Regions from separate parts of the Calidithermus timidus DSM 17022 genome, predicted to be linked through region 2. Evidence: riboswitches for the same ligand, from Rfam matches in the RefSeq annotation. Region 2 holds a riboswitch; the other holds the start of a gene.

Region 1 (7,537 bases), on a different contig from region 2:
GCACAAGAAGAGCCTGGTCGTGCAGCGCGAGGTTGGCGTGGATACCGACTCCTTCCTCACCGGCTTGAAGTACGCCATGCGCCAGGACCCCGACGTCATCCTCATCGGAGAGATGCGCGACCGCGAGACGGTGGAGGCCGCGATCATGGCTGCCCAGACCGGGCACCTGGTCTTTTCCACCCTGCACACCCTCGACGCCACCCGCACCATCAACCGCATCATCGACTTCTTCCCCCCGCAAGACCACACCCAGATCCGCATCCTGCTGGCCGAGTCGCTGCTGGGTATCCTCTCCCAGCGCCTGGTGCCCCGCGCCGATGGAGGGGGGCGGGTGCTGGCGTTGGAGGTGCTCCTGGCGACCCCGTTGATCCGAGAGCTGATCAAGGACGAGCACAAGACCCCGCAAATCCGCGAGTTCATGTCGCAGGACAACCTGCGCGGCATGCAGACCTTCGAGCAACACCTCTCCAGGCTCTACCAGGAGGGTCTGATCAGCCTCGAGGACGCCGAGCTCACCGCCACCAGCCCTCACGAGCTCAAGCTGTTGCTCACCAAGGCAACGGGAAGAGCGTACTGAAGAGGGCCATTGGCCCTCGATGCTCAGCCAAAGGCTGAGGGTTCGTAGCGTGGGGAGCCCTTCCCCCGGCGCCGGGGGTATGGGCGTTTTGCGTAAGGTGTACGACCCGCGCCCGGCGGGTGTACGTTATACCGGATTCAAAAAGATACTCTTCAAAACCAAAACCCAGAGGCTATCTTTTTGAATCCCAGAGCACTCCCTTCGGTCGGGTTAGTTCGTCACCATTCGGTGACAAACTAACCGAATCTGGTATTAGACTGTCCCCCGGAGGATACGATGCTCGTAACCGGAATGGAAATTCTCAGCAAGGCCCGCAAAGAGGGCTATGGGGTGGGGGCTTTCAACGTCAACAACATGGAGTTCGTGCAGGCAGTGCTCGAGGCCGCCGAGGAGGCCAGGAGCCCGGTGCTGCTGGCCCTTTCCGAAGGGGCCATGAAGTACGGCGGCAAGGCCCTGGTGACCATGGCCCGCGAGCTCGGCCGCGACGCGCGGGTGCCGGTGTGCATCCACCTCGACCACGGCTCCTCCTACGAGTCCTGCCTCAAGGCCATCCAAATGGGCTTCACCAGCGTGATGATCGACAAGTCTCACGAGGACACCGAGACCAACATCCGCGAGACCAAGCGCGTGGTGGAGGCCGCCCACGCCCTGGGCGTGAGCGTGGAGGCCGAGATTGGCCGCCTGGGCGGGGTGGAGGAGCACGTGGTGGTGAGCGCCGAAGATGCCTTCCTGACCAACCCCGAGGAGGCCAAGATGTTCATGGACGCCACCGGTGCCGACTATTTGGCTGTGGCCATCGGCACCTCGCACGGGGCCTACAAAGGCAAGGGTCGTCCCTTCATCGACCATGAGCGCATCAAGGCCATCGCCGCCGCTGTTCCCAACCCGTTGGTGATGCACGGGGCCAGCAGTGTGCCCCAGGAACTCGTCGAGCGCTTCCGCGCCGCCGGGGGCGAGATCGGCGAGGCCGCCGGTATCCACCCCGAGGACATCCAGAAGGGCATCCAGGCCGGCATCGCCAAGATCAACACCGACACCGACCTGCGCCTGGGCTTCGTAGCGGTCATGCGCGAGGTGCTGGGCGGCAGCGCCAAGGAGTTCGACCCGCGCAAGATCCTGGGCCCAGCCCGCGAGGAGATGAAAAAGATCGTCAAAGCCCGTATGGAGCTCTTCGGTTCGGCGGGGAAGGCGTAGGGCCGGGCCCTGTACCCGCCCTAGCCCACCGTGCCCCGTCCTCGGTCGAGCAGGTAGAACACCCCGCCTGCCAGCAGCCCCAGCACGACCGACAAGGCCAGCGCCTCGGCGAAGGGGGTGGCTCCGGGCCGTCCCAGGCGCTCGTAGATGGCGAGGGAGAGGGTAGTCCACTCCGGACGGCGCAGGATGAGCGTGGCCCCGAACTCCCCGATCACGGCGGCCAGGGTCAGGGCTGCTCCTGAGCGCAGGGTGGGCTGGAGCAGGGGCCATTCCACGCGCCACAGACGGCGCCAGGGGCTGGCACCCAGGGTGCGGGCGGCCTCGAGTGCGCTCTTCGGCATGGCCCGCAGCGCCGGGAGCAGCGCACGGCTCAACAGCGGGTAGCTCAGCAGCGCATAGGCCGCGATCAGCAGCAGCAGCGAGCCGCTCAATTGCGGGTAAGTCAGCAGATAGCCCAGCCCCACCAACACCGGGGAGACCAGCAGGGGAAGCATCCCGGTCAGGTCGAGCCAGCGAGGCCCCAAGCGGCGCGGGTGCGGCCCTTCACCGCGCCAGACCGCGTAGGCGTAGAGAAAACCGATGGGAAGGGCCAGCAGCAGGGTCAGCCCGGCGAAGCGCAGGGTGTTCCACAAAGCCTCGCCTGCCGGGGTGAAATCGTCGCTGTTCCAGACGGTAGTGAAGGCCGAGGGGCTTTGCAGCGCCTTGAGCAGCAGGGCCAGCAAGGGGGCGTAGAGCAGGGCAAACCCCAGCCACAGGGCCAGCGCAAGCGCCCAGGCTTTGGGGCGCGGGAGGGGCCGGGGGCCTGCCTCAGGTTGCAATGACAAGGCCAGCCGGGCCTGGGCCCACAGGTACAGCAGCGTGACCCCCGCGCTCACGGTGAGCTGGGCCAGGGCCAGCGCGGTGGCCTCGGGGAAGGCCAGGCGGTAGCTGAGTAGGTTGTAAATCTCCACCTCGAGCGTCGCATAGCGCTGTCCCCCCAACACCAGCGGCAGCCCGAAGCTGCTGAAAGTGTAGAGGAAGGTCAGGCCACCCCCGGCCAGCAATCCCGGAGCCAGCAGGGGAATACCCACCCGCAGGTAGGCCCGCCAGGGCGATGCGCCCAGGGTGCGGGCGGCGGCCAGGGGGGTCTCGAGGCCGGGCAACAGCACCACCAGCAGGCGCAGCACCAGGCCCAGGTTGTAAAACACCGCAGCCCACAGCAAAATCCAGGGTGTTCCCTGCAAGTTGAGCCCCAGCAGGCCCCGGGGACCTGCCAGGGCCAGGAAGCCCAGGGCCACCACGATGGTGGGCAGTACGAAGGGTACCGTCGAGAGCGAGAGCAGGGCCTCCCGTCCTGGAAAGCGGTAGCGGAAGGCGTAGGCCAGGGGCAGGGCCAGCAGGGTGGTGAGGAGGCTCGAGGCCATCCCGTACTCCAGGCTCCACCCCAGCCGTCCCCAGTAGTATGGGTTCCGCAGGGTTTCCCCCAGACCCTCCCCCAGACCCAGCAGCAGCACCCGCGCCAGCGGATAGCCCAGCGCCAGCGCCAAGAAGAGCAGCACGGGCAGGGCCAGCAGAGGGCTCAGGCGCATGCAGCTATTTTCGTCCCTTCTTCACCGCCTCGGGCGATTGTCCCTGTAGCACCACTTTGGTCCACTCGCTCACCCAGCGCTCGCGGTTTTGGGCGATGCTCCGGGGCTCGAGGGTGGCCGGGGCTTTGGGCACCTCGGCCCACTTGAACACCTCGGGCAGCTTGGCGTCCTTGCGGGTGGGGTAGATCCACATCTCGGTGGGGATGCTCTCCTGCACGGGCCTGGAGAGCAGCCAGTCCACGAACTTACGGGCGGCAGCGGGCTGCTTGGTGCCCTTGAGGATGCCCACGAACTCCACCTGCAGGAAGGAACTGCCCGGCAGGAGCAGGTTGCCCGTGGGGGGTTCGTCGAGCTTTTTCTCCGAATAGAACAGCTCGGCGGCGGGGCTGGTCGCATAGCTCACCACCAGCGGGCGGTCGCCGCCGGACTTGGAAAAAGCGGTATAGTAGGCCTCGCTCCAGCCCTTCTCGACGCGCACCCCACCGTCGCGCAGGCTGGCCCAGAAGTCGAGGTAGCCGTCCTCGCCGAAGGTCTTGACCGTAGCCAGCAGGAAGGCCAGCCCCGGCGAGGAGGTGGCCGGGTTGGTCACTACCAGCAGCTTGGCGAACTCGGGCTTGGCCAGCTCGGCGAAGCTTTGGGGTAGGGGCTTGTCCTTGAAGTAGGCCTTGTCGTAGTTGAGCGCCACGTAACCGTAGTCCACCGGCAGGGCGCGGTAGCTCCGGTCGAGCACAAACTCAGGGCGCAGCGCCGGGAGGACGGGGGAGGCGTAAGGCTGGAGGATGTCGGCCTCGAGGGCCAGCGAGAGCTGGGAGTTGTCGAAGCCGTAGATCACGTCGGCCACAGGGGCCGCCTTGCTCAGGATGGCTTTGTTTAACATCTCCCCGGCGTCGCCTGCCTTGAGGAAGCGGAGCTTGATGCCGTTTTTCTGCTCGAACTCGGCCACCAGCTTCTTGTCGAGGTTGAAGCTCTCGTGGCTCAGGATGGTGAGCTGCTGCGCCTGGGCCAACCCCAGCAGGGTCAGCGTCGCCAGAAGAAGCTTTTTGAACATAAAAAATCCCCCTTGTCACCGGAGGGGGCCGAAGGCACGTTGGCCTTGCTCTGTTCCCGTCACGCTCCCTACGCCGGTCCTAACCGGGTCAGGTTCCAAGGGTATCTCTCAGCCTGGCTCTGAGCCAAGCACCCCCGATGACCCCATGAATATACACCCCGCCTCCGGTCCCCGGCGAGGGGGCTTCTACAATTGGCTTCCCACCGTCCGCGCCGCGCGCACCCAGAAGCGGGGAAAGCGCTCTTGAAGCTCTCGGGCAAAGAAAAGGGCCTCGTCGGCATCGTGGGCCAGGCCAAAGACGCTCGAGCCCGAGCCCGACATCAGCACCCCGCGCAGCCCTACGGACTTCAGGTGGAGCTTGAGCTCGGCGATGGCGGGCTCGAGGCGGAAGACGGGAGCCTCAAGGCTGTTCCAGTAGGGCGGATCGCGGCCCAAGCGGAGGGCCTCGAGGATGCCGCCGATGTTGAGCTCGCTCCCCCACTCCTCGGGCCGGAGGGCCCCGTAGGCCGCCGCCGCCGAAACCGCGATGCCCGGATTGACCAGCACCAAGTGGGCCTCCACGACCTCCACCGGCCGTAGGCGCTCCCCCGCGCCCCGCCCTTCGGCCATGCCGCCCAGCAGGAAGAAGGGCACGTCGGCCCCCAGCTTCCGGGCGATGCTGGGAAGGTCGAGGGGGGCAGGGTAGAGCCTGGAGAGGGCCAGCAACACCGTCGCCGCGTCGGAGGAGCCCCCGCCCAGCCCGGCGGCCAGCGGGAGCTTTTTCTCCAGCCGCACCCACACCCCACCGGGCCACCCGGCGGCCTCGAGGTAGGCCTGCGCCGCCCGATAGGCCAGGTTGTCCGCTCCGGTGGGGAGGTCGGCACCGATGACCTCGAGCCCGATCCCTCTCGGGCGTGCCTCGACGCTGAGCCGGTCTCCCAGGTCCAGCGCGGCGAAGAGGGTGTGCAACTCGTGATAGCCACTCTCGAGCCTCCCCACGACGGAAAGGCCCAGGTTGACCTTAGCAGGCGCTAGCAGTTCCACGTGCGGGCCAGCCCTGCGGCGAGCTCGAGGTCTTCGGGGTAGGTCAGCTTGAACATCCGGCGGTCGCCCTCGACCAGCGCCACCGGATGGCCCAGGGCCAGCACGGCCTGTGCGTCGTCACTGTAATCTTGCCCCAGGCGAATGGCCTCGCGGTGGGCCTCGAGCAGCAACTCGCGTCGAAAGCCCTGCGGGGTCTGCACCAGCCGGTAGCGCTCGCGCGGGATCACCGCGCCGTAGGAGCTGGAGCGTTCCTCCACCAAGGTGTCGGGTACCGGGATCGCCAACGTAGCGGCCCCCGTTTGGCCCACCGCCTTCAGCAGCCGCTCGACGGCCTCCCGCACCACGAAGGGCCGGGCCACGTCGTGCACCAGCACCACGTCGCCTGTGGCTTCGCGCAGCATGTTCCACACGCTTTGTTGGCGGGTTGGGCCTCCAGCCACGAAGCGCACGCCGGAGCGCGGGGGCTGGGGGTGGCCGGGGGGTAGGGCTACCAGGATTTCCTCGGCCCAGGCGAAGGCCGAGAGCGCGTGCTCGAGCAAGGTCTTGCCTCCGACCTCGAGGAAAGCCTTGGGGCCGCGCCCCAGGCGTTCGCCCGAACCGGCGGCGGGAAGGAGTACCGAGAGCGACATCAGCCCAAAGGCTACCAGAAAAAGCTAGACATTCTCATAGAGGCTTTGTGTTAGGCTCTTGGGCGTGACGTTTTGGGAAGCCATCCTGCTGGGCGTGCTCGAGGGCCTCACCGAATTCCTGCCCATCTCCTCCACCGGTCACCTCACCCTGGCCGCGCACCTGCTGGGCATCCCCATCGAGAGCGACAACTTCGCCAAAAGTTTTTTGATCGTGATCCAGCTCGGGGCCATCCTGGCGGTGTTGGCGCTCTACCTTCCGCGCTTCCTGCGCGACCTCGAGGTCTGGAAGCGCATCGCCTTTGCCTTCGTCCCCACGGGGGTCATCGGCTTCGGCTTGTATCACTTCATCAAGGAGCGCGTCCTGGGCAACGACCTGGTCGTGGTGTGTGCCCTGATCGGGGTGGGGGTGGCTTTGCTCTTCGTCGACCGCTGGCTCCAGGGCCACAAGAAGTACGACGACATCAACCAGATGCCCCTGGCCCAGGCCGCCCTCATCGGCGTGTTCCAGGGTCTCGCCGCCCTCTTCCCCGGCACCTCGCGCAGTGGAGCCACCATCGTAGGTGGAATGCTCAGCGGCCTCTCGCGCCGGGCTGCCGCCGAGTTCTCCTTCATCCTGGCCGTGCCCACCATGCTCGCCGCCTCCGGCTACGACCTGCTGCAAAGCGCCAGCACCTTCCCCAGGGAGGGCTTTGGAGTCATGGCCATCGGCTTCTTAGCGGCCTTCATCACCGCCCTGCTTACCGTGCGCTGGCTGCTGGGCTTCGTCAGCCGCAACACCTTCGTGCCCTTTGCCATCTACCGCATCGCGCTGGGGCTGGTCTACGCGGCGTTTTTTCTGCGATGAGGTCGATAGCTGATAGCCCATAGCCGAACGCCGAATGTAGGGACTTTTATTCCTCGACCACTTCGGGCTCCTTCCAGCGCACAGCCCTGGGGTATTCCAGGCCCAGCAAGTCCAGCACGCGCTGGGTCATGAAAGCCAGCAGGTCCTCGATGGACCGGGGCCTGGTGTAGAAACCGGGGGCCGCGGGCAGGATGGTGGCTCCGGCCTGGGCGGCCTTGAGCAGGGCCTCGAGCGTCGGTATGGGCAGCGGAGCCTCGCGCGGCACTAAGATCAGTGGACGGCGTTCCTTGAGGTGGACGTAAGCGGCGCGGGTGAGCAGGTTATCGGCGATGCCATAGGCGATCTTGGAAAGCGAAGTGGCGCTGCAGGGCACGACCACCATGCCCAGGGTGCGGAAGGAGCCCGAGGCGATGGAAGCCCCGATATCCTGCGAGCGGTGCACCACGTCGGCCAGCAGTTCCACCTCCTCGGGGTTCTTGCCTATCTCCTCGATCAGCACCCGCTTGGCTCCTTGGGTCATGACCAGGTGAACCTCGAGGCCCTCGATGCGTCGCAGGGTCTGGAGCAGGTCTATGCCATACGCCATCCCCGAGGCCCCGGAGAGCCCCACCACCACCCGCCTGGGCGTCTTGCTCACGCCCCGACTCTATCAGA
Region 2 (7,537 bases):
GGGTGAGGGCGCTCGTACCGTAGAGCCCGAAGCGGAAGAAGACCTTGAGGTCCGCCTGCACCCCTGCCCCGCCCCCAGAGTCCGAACCGGCGATGGTCAGGGCCACCCTCATGCCACCGGCAGCTCCAGACGCTCCTTGCCCCTGAGCACCGCCTCCACCAGGTTCATGGGGCAAAAGGGGCCGCACATGCTGCAGGCCTTGGTGCGGGAGCCCCGCTCCTCCTTAAGCCGCCGCGCCTCCTCGGGGAAAAGACAGAGGGCAAACTGGGCTTCCCAGTCCAGGCGGTAGCGGGCCTCGGACATGCGCCGGTTCCGCTGTAGGGCTTGGGGATTCCCCCGGGCCACATCCGCGGCGTGGGCCGCGATCTTGAAGGCGATGACCCCCTCCTTCACGTACCCGGCGGTGGGCAGGCCCAGGTGCTCCGCGGGGGTCAGGTAGCAGAGCATGTCCGCCCCCATCCAACCCGCCAAGGCCCCGCCGATGGCCCCGGCGATGTGGTCAAAACCGGCGGCGGTGTCCACGGGCAGCATGCCCAGGATGTAGAAGGGCGCATAGCCCGTGAGCTTCTTCTGGATCTGGACGTTGGTGGCCACCTCGTTCAGGGGAATGTGCCCCGGACCCTCCACCATGGCCTGGACCCCGGCCCGCCTGGCCCTTTCCACCAGCTCGCCGATGGTGAGGAGCTCGGCGATCTGGGCCCGGTCGGTGCTATCGGCCAACGAACCCGGCCGCAGGCCATCCCCCAGGGAAAGGGTCATGTCGTAGGTGCGGGCGATGTCCAGAAGGTCGTCAAAACGGGCATAGAGGGGGTTTTCCTCCCCCCGGTGGAGCATCCAGGCGGCCATAAGCCCCCCGCCCCGGCTCACGATGCCCGTGGTGCGGGGGCTATGCCGGTACACCTCCAGGTTCTTCAGGGTCACTCCCACGTGGACGGTGATGTAGTCCACCCCCTCCTTCCCGTGCTCCTCTATGACCTGGAAAAGCTCGCCTGCCGACAGGTCAAAGAAGTTCTTGCGCCTGGCCGCCCTAAACTCCGCCTCGTAGATGGGCACGGTGCCCAAGGGAACACTGGCCACCTCGAGGATGCGCCGCCGAATCTCCTTCAGATCCCCCCCGGTGGAGAGGTCCATGAGGGTGTCCGCCCCATAGCGGATGGCTACCCTGGCCTTCTCCACCTCGGCCTCCAGGTCCACGTAATCGTAGGAGGTGCCCAGGTTGGCGTTCACCTTGACGCCCAAACCCTCCCCGATGCCCTTGAAGTCGGTGAGGGTGCGGTGGTTGGGGTTCCGGGGAATCACGATCCTCCCCCGGGCCACCCCTTCCCGCACGAACTCGGGGGAAACCCCCTCTCGCTCTGCCACGTAGGCCATTTCCTCGGTGACGATGCCCTTCCTCGCCGCCTCCAGCTGCGTCATCCCTCCACCCCCATGAGCTGCAAAAGCCGCTTCGCCGTCCAGGGCGCGAGGAGGACGCCGTTCCTACCGTGGCCCGTGGCCGCGTAGACGCCCTCCCCCACCTCCCCCACAAAAACCTCCCCCAGGGGCCGGTAGCCGAAGACCACCCCCCGGAAGCGGGACCCTCCCAAAGCGGGGAACCGCTCGTGGGCGTAATCCGCAAGCCACCTCAGCCCAAAGAGGTCCACACCCTCTTGCCACTCCTCCCTCCCCGTGGCCCCCAGGTAAACCCCACCCTCCCGGGGCAGGAGGTAGCCTTCCCCGGCGAAAAGGGGGGCGGGTGGGGAGGGGCCTTCCAGGAGAAGGGCCTCCCCCTTGAGGGGGCGCACCCCGAGACCGAACCGCTCCCCCCAGGCCCCCACGGCCAGGAGGATGCGCCGGGCCCGTACCTCCCCCTCGGCGAGGAGGACCTTTCCCTCCCCAACCCCCGTGGCCTCGGCCTTCAGGTAAGGAACCCCCATGCCCCTCAGGACCCCAAGGAGGGCCTCCCTTAGGGCCTTAGGGTGCACGTACCCTCCAGGAAAGGCCCTGGCCCCCAGGCCCCCCCGCACCGGGTAGGGTAGGGGGGCCTCGGCCTCCCAGGCCTCCTTCTCCCCCGGGGTTAGCGCGGCCACGTAGGTGCCGGAAAAACCCGCCTCCACGGGGAAGCCCTTTTCCCCCAACTCGGCCACGAGGTCTCGGTAATGGGTAAGGGCCAAGAGGCCCGCCTGTAAGAGCTCCCCTGAAAGCCCCTCGGGGTAGGGGGCCAGCATGCCGGCGCTGGCCAGGGTGGCGGCCCCGGGCTTTTCCGCATCCAGGAGGAGGACCTCGAGGCCCCGCTTGGCCAGCTCATAGGCCGTAAGGGCCCCGATGATCCCCGCCCCCACCACGGCCACCTCGGCCCTCACCCCTCCCTCCCCAAGGGAACGCCGGTCGTGGGACTGGATGGGCTTGCCCCTTCCCTCGGCCGCATGGGCCCCGCCAGAAAGGCCTTCCTTCCCGCCTCCACCGCCAGCCTAAAGGCCTCGGCCATGGCCGGGGGATCCTCCGCCTCGGCGATGGCGGTGTTGACCAGCACGGCATCCAACCCCAGCTCCATGACCTCCGCCGCGTGGGAAGGGAGGCCCAGTCCCGCATCCACCACCACCGGGGGCAAAGCCGTCCTTTCCCGAGCGAAAAGCTCTAGAAGGGCCCGGGTCCGCACCCCCCAGCCCGAACCGATGGGGGCGGCCAGGGGCATCACCGTGGCCGTGCCCAAAGCGGCCAGGCGCCGGGCCAGGACCAGGTCGGGGGCCATGTAGGGTAAGACGACAAAACCTTCCTGCAACAGGATCTCCGCCGCCTTTAGGGTCTCCAGGGGGTCGGGGAGGAGGTAGGTGGGGTCAGGGATCACCTCCAGCTTCACCCAGTCGCTCCCTGTGATGGCCCGCCCCAGCCGGGCCAGGCGCAAAGCCTCGACGGCCGTGCGGGCTCCGGCGGTGTTGGGGAGCACCCGGTAGCGCTGCCAGTCCAGCGCCTCCAGCAGGCCCTGGTGCCCCGCCGCCCCCACCTCGACGCGCCGGATCGAGACGGTCACCACCTCGGCCCCGGCGGCCTCGAGCGCCTCCTGCATCAGCGCGAAGTCGCGGTACTTGCCCGTGCCCACGAACAGGCGGCCCCTCAGGCGCTGACCTGCGATCACCAGCTCACTCACGGCTAGCCCCCCTGCATCATGGCCACGACCTCCACCACGTCCCCCGCCGCCAGGGGGCGGTTGGGCCAGCGGCCTTTGACCCAGATTTCGTCGTTGAGCATCACGGCGACCGCCTCGAGGCTTATTCCCCGCTGGCCGCACACGGCCTCGACGACCTCGCTCAGGCTCTTTCCCTCGGCCTCCACGGCCTTGCCGTTAATCCAGACCATCCAGCCACCTCCGCATGCGCGCGGCGACCTGCTGGGGATGAGGGGCGTCCAGGATGGCCCGCACCACCGCTACCCGTCGGGCTCCAGCCTCCAGCACCTTGGGTAGGGTGTGCTCGTCGATGCCCCCGATGGCAAACCAGGGCACCCGAAGGTTTTGCGCCGCCCACCGCACGTACGCCAGGCCCGTGGCAGGCCGCCCGGGTTTGGTGGGGGTTTCCCAAACCGGCCCCACCGAAAGATAGCCCTCACTCCCCTCGAGCGCGGCCTGCTCCCGCAGGGCCTGCTCAGCTGCGTGGGTGCTGCGACCAATCCAGCCCGCGAAGAAGCGCCGAGCCTGGGCCACGCTCAGGTCCCCCTGTCCCAGGTGCACCCCCTCGGCTTCCAGTACGGTGGCGAGGTCGGGGCGGTCGTTGATCACCAGCGGCACCCGGTAACGCCCGCACAGCTCCCGCAGCTTTTCACCGAGCTCGAGGATAGCCTGGGCCTCGAGGTCCTTGGCCCGCAGCTGCAGCAGTTCGACCCCGCCGTCCAGGGCGGCCTCGAGGCGGCCCAGCAACTCCGCCTCCGGCTGGCCGGGTCGGGGGCTCGCGACCAGATACAGCTTTCCTAACAAAAAACCACCTCCTGGACCGGCGAAGGGCCAGGAGGAATGGGGTATATGTTGGGTTGGAAAGATTTCTCCATGGGCTTCCCTCCGCCGGTACTAACCGGATCAGGTTCCAAGGGTTACAGGGGTCACCCTGTTCTCAGCCCCCGCGGGGGCACCCCTAGCCGATCAGATCAACGTTATCAGGCCGTCAACACCCCCGTCAAGGATGGCAACCCTGTAACCAGCAAGAGTTTCACCCGAGCTGCTGTGTGTTATAAGTAAACCAGCGGCCATTCGAGGAGGTTGCGCATGGAAATGGTCTTTTGGTTCGGTGGAATTCTCGGAGCGCTCCTGTTCCTCGTCAGCCTGCTCACGCTCTCGCGCAATCCCAGGGTGGGGGCGGTGCTCCTGTTGATCGGGCTGGCCCTGGGTTCGCTGCTGATCCCCTCGCTGGGCCTGTGGCGTCAAGGCCAGGCCTATTTGATCGTGGGCCTGGCGGGGGTGGGTCTTTTCCTGCTGGCGCTGTTTCTGCCCTCGAGGGTGCGGGGAAAAATGACCACCATGTTCGTGGGTCTGGTGCTGGCTTTGTTTTTGTTTCCCGCTCTCAACGTCGCCCAGCCCTGGAACACCAACCCGGTGGCCTTGCTCGAGAACCCCCCCGCCACCGCGACAGAACCCCAGACCCCGCCCCCCACGCAGCCCACTCTCACCGAGCCGCCCGCGCCAGCCCCTCAAACCCCTGCCCAAACCCCGCAGACCTCACCGCCCACCGACGAAACCTCCGCCCCTGAGCCCACGATGCCGCAAGAGCGGGTGGGGGTGGTCAGCAGCGACGCGCTGTGCCCCTGCTTGCTCAAGGTGGTCACGGGGATTGAGGGTGCCCAGGTCGAGCTGAGCCGCGCTGGCCTCGCGGTCGACACCCGGAGCGGGGCGGAGGTGGTGTTTCAGGGGCTCGAGGCCGGCGAATACACCCTTCGCATCGAGGCCGCCGGGTACCAGCCCTTCGAGTTCCAACTTCAGCTGCGCAACAACCGCGAGCTGACCGTTTACCTGCTCAAGCGCCAGTAGCCGGCCACTCAGCCAAACAGGGTAAGCCGCGTATCCTGACCGGAAGGGGCGGGGGCTTCGATCACCCCCGCCGTCTGGTGTAGGTTGACCGTCACGAACTCGAAGGTCTCGTAGGGCTCGAGCTCCACGACGGGTTTTTGTGGCTGCAAAAGGTATAGGCCCGCCGCGTAGAGCGTCTGGAAGGGCTTGGTGGAGGAAAGATAGTCCGAAAGCCGCACTCCCTTAGGGATCTCCAGATCTCCGGCCAGCAAGTACGAGCCATACAGCAGGGCCAGCCGTTTTTTCTCCAGCATGGCCCTGGAGGTGCGCAGCGTGGCCGGTCGGCCCCCCACCAGCCAACGCAGCTGTGTTTTCTGCAGGGCCACGAAGGCACTGCTGGCCTTGAGTTCACCGGCCTCGGGAGGGTGCTTATGGCCCGCTTGATACAGCAGGGCGCCGGTTACCGGAAGGTACGCCTTGCCCTCGGCGTTCAGAAGGTCCGCCGTGCCGCTGCCGGGGATCAGGTAGATCTGCCCGTAGATGCGGTGTTCGGCGGTATGCACGCGGGCTTCGAAAGCTTCTCGCGGCTGTCGGTACACGGCTTAACTGTAACAGCTACAAGCGGCTTCTGGGGTCGAGCGCGTCCCGCAGGCCGTCGCCCAGGTAGTTGAACGCCAGCACCGTGAGGAAGATCATGAAACCCGGTGCCAGGGCCAGCCAGGGGGCGCTGAAGATGTACTCCTGGGCGTTGGTGAGCATGTTGCCCCAGGTGGCGACGGGGGGCTGGATGCCGAAGCCCAAGAAGGAGAGCGCAGCCTCGACCAGGATGGCATTGCCCACCTCGAGGGTGGCTTGCACGATGATGGGGGCGATGGCGTTGGGTACCAGGTGGCGGAACATCACCCGAGCCTCGGAAGCCCCCAGGGCCTGAGCCGCGGCGGCGAACTCCTGCTCGCGCAGGGAGAGGACGGCCCCGCGCACCAGCCGGGCGATGGTGATCCAGCCGAAGATCACCAGGATGCTGATGATGATGAACACGCTGGCCGCGCTGCCGAAGAGGGCCTCGGCCCAACGGCCCACCGCCACCCCAGGGTCGCGCAGCAGCGCCGAGAGCACCAGCAGCAGCGGCAGGGTAGGGATGGTCAGCATGAAGTCGATCAGGCGGCTGATGACGATGTCTAGGTCCAACTGCAACCGGCCCCACAAGCCCCAGACCGCGGCCAGGGCCACCAGGGCCCACACCAGTAGGAGGGCCAGGCTCGAGAGGGCGTTGCCCGGAGTCCAGCTTCCCCCCAGCACGGCCCGCACCGCGTCGGAGGCCAGCATCCAGCTCAGACGGGCCACGAAGTAGAGGAAAGCGTAGAAAAGCACCCAGGAGATCACCCGCCACAAGGCGAAGAGGGGAGGGTGCCAACCCTGAGGGGCCAGGGGGCCTACGTAAAAGCGCAGGGGGCGGCCCGAGAAATAGCCGGCCAGCGTGCCCAAGATGGTCCCCAAAATCACCGCCGAAATGGCCACGGTGAAGCCCACCAGCAGCGAGATGCGCGAGCCGTAGATGATGCGTGAGAGCACGTCGCGGCCTAGGTCGTCGGTGCCCAGCCAGTGCTCGCGGCTGGGGCCTTGAAAGTAAAAGGAAGCCAGATCGCCTCCGGTGGGTTGGGCGGTGGGGTCGTAGGGGGCCAGCAGGGGGGCTAGGAGGGCCATCAGCACCAGAAGGAGCACCACCACCAGGGCGCCCATGGCCAGGCGGTGCTTGCGGAAGCGGCGCCAGGCTAGGGCCCAGGCGCTTTGAGGTTTGGCAGGATGAGCGACGCTTAGCATGGCACCTCCTAGCTGTAGCGGATGCGGGGGTCTACCACCGCATACATGAGGTCGGTGATCAGGTTGAAGAGGGCGGTGAGAAAGGCCAGGAAAGCCAGGGCGGCCATGGCCACGTTGTAGTCCTTAGCCACCAGCGAGTCGAAGATGGCCCGTCCCATGCCCGGCCAGGAGAAGATGGTCTCGGTGATTACCGCCCCGCTCAGAACCCCGGGTATGGCCAGACCCACCACGGTCACGATAGGGATCAGGGCGTTTCGCAGGGCGTGTTTATAGAGCACCTTGCGCTCGGCCAACCCCTTGGCTCGAGCAGTGCGCACGAAGTCTTGGTTCAGCACCTCGAGCAGGCTGGCTCGCATGAAGCGGGTATAGGTGGCCATCTGGATCACCGAGAGGGCCAGAACCGGCAGAACCAGGTGCCAGGCCCACTGCCCGAGGAAAGCCAAAAACCCCACGTTGCCCGAGCGCACGTCCGACCACAGCAGGTTGGGCACCCCCCCGATGGGGAAGCGGGGGAAGAAGGCGAGGTGGTCGGGAATCCAGACCGTGAACAAGAACAAAAGCAGGATGCCCAAGAAGAAGACCGGCATGGAGTACCCCATGAAAGCCAGGGTGGTGATGGCGTAATCGGCGGTGGAGTACTGCCGCACCGCCGAGAAGATCCCCACCGGGATGGCCACCGCCAGGGAGATCAGCAGAGCCAGCCCGGAGAGCAGAAGGGTGTAGGGCAGGCGCTGCTGAAAGATG

Evidence for each region. Region 2 has a riboswitch for thiamine pyrophosphate ahead of thiE (thiamine phosphate synthase). Riboswitches for the same ligand answer to the same signal wherever they lie in the genome.
Region 1: linked by a shared signal. The riboswitch ahead of B047_RS0109480 (thiamine ABC transporter substrate-binding protein) and the one ahead of thiE (thiamine phosphate synthase) in region 2 are both predicted to bind thiamine pyrophosphate.

Annotation. Positions count from the first base shown of each region.
Region 1 covers NZ_KB890697.1:76,256-83,792, reverse strand. The annotation lists gene B047_RS0109495 (type IV pilus twitching motility protein PilT) at 1-577, shown strand, start outside; gene fba (class II fructose-1,6-bisphosphate aldolase) at 854-1,771, shown strand; gene B047_RS0109485 (ABC transporter permease) at 1,792-3,339, opposite strand; gene B047_RS0109480 (thiamine ABC transporter substrate-binding protein) at 3,344-4,387, opposite strand; TPP riboswitch at 4,435-4,533, opposite strand; gene ispE (4-(cytidine 5'-diphospho)-2-C-methyl-D-erythritol kinase) at 4,574-5,410, opposite strand; gene ispD (2-C-methyl-D-erythritol 4-phosphate cytidylyltransferase) at 5,398-6,039, opposite strand; gene B047_RS0109465 (undecaprenyl-diphosphate phosphatase) at 6,104-6,883, shown strand; gene B047_RS0109460 (UbiX family flavin prenyltransferase) at 6,930-7,520, opposite strand.
Region 2 covers NZ_KB890700.1:47,949-55,485, forward strand. The annotation lists gene thiD (bifunctional hydroxymethylpyrimidine kinase/phosphomethylpyrimidine kinase) at 1-112, opposite strand, end outside; gene thiC (phosphomethylpyrimidine synthase ThiC) at 109-1,416, opposite strand; gene B047_RS0113220 (NAD(P)/FAD-dependent oxidoreductase) at 1,413-2,342, opposite strand; gene B047_RS0113225 (thiazole synthase) at 2,339-3,127, opposite strand; gene thiS (sulfur carrier protein ThiS) at 3,130-3,336, opposite strand; gene thiE (thiamine phosphate synthase) at 3,323-3,949, opposite strand; TPP riboswitch at 4,009-4,115, opposite strand; gene B047_RS0113240 (carboxypeptidase-like regulatory domain-containing protein) at 4,235-4,993, shown strand; gene B047_RS0113245 (DUF6812 domain-containing protein) at 5,002-5,571, opposite strand; gene B047_RS0113250 (ABC transporter permease) at 5,588-6,793, opposite strand; gene B047_RS0113255 (ABC transporter permease) at 6,802-7,537, opposite strand, start outside.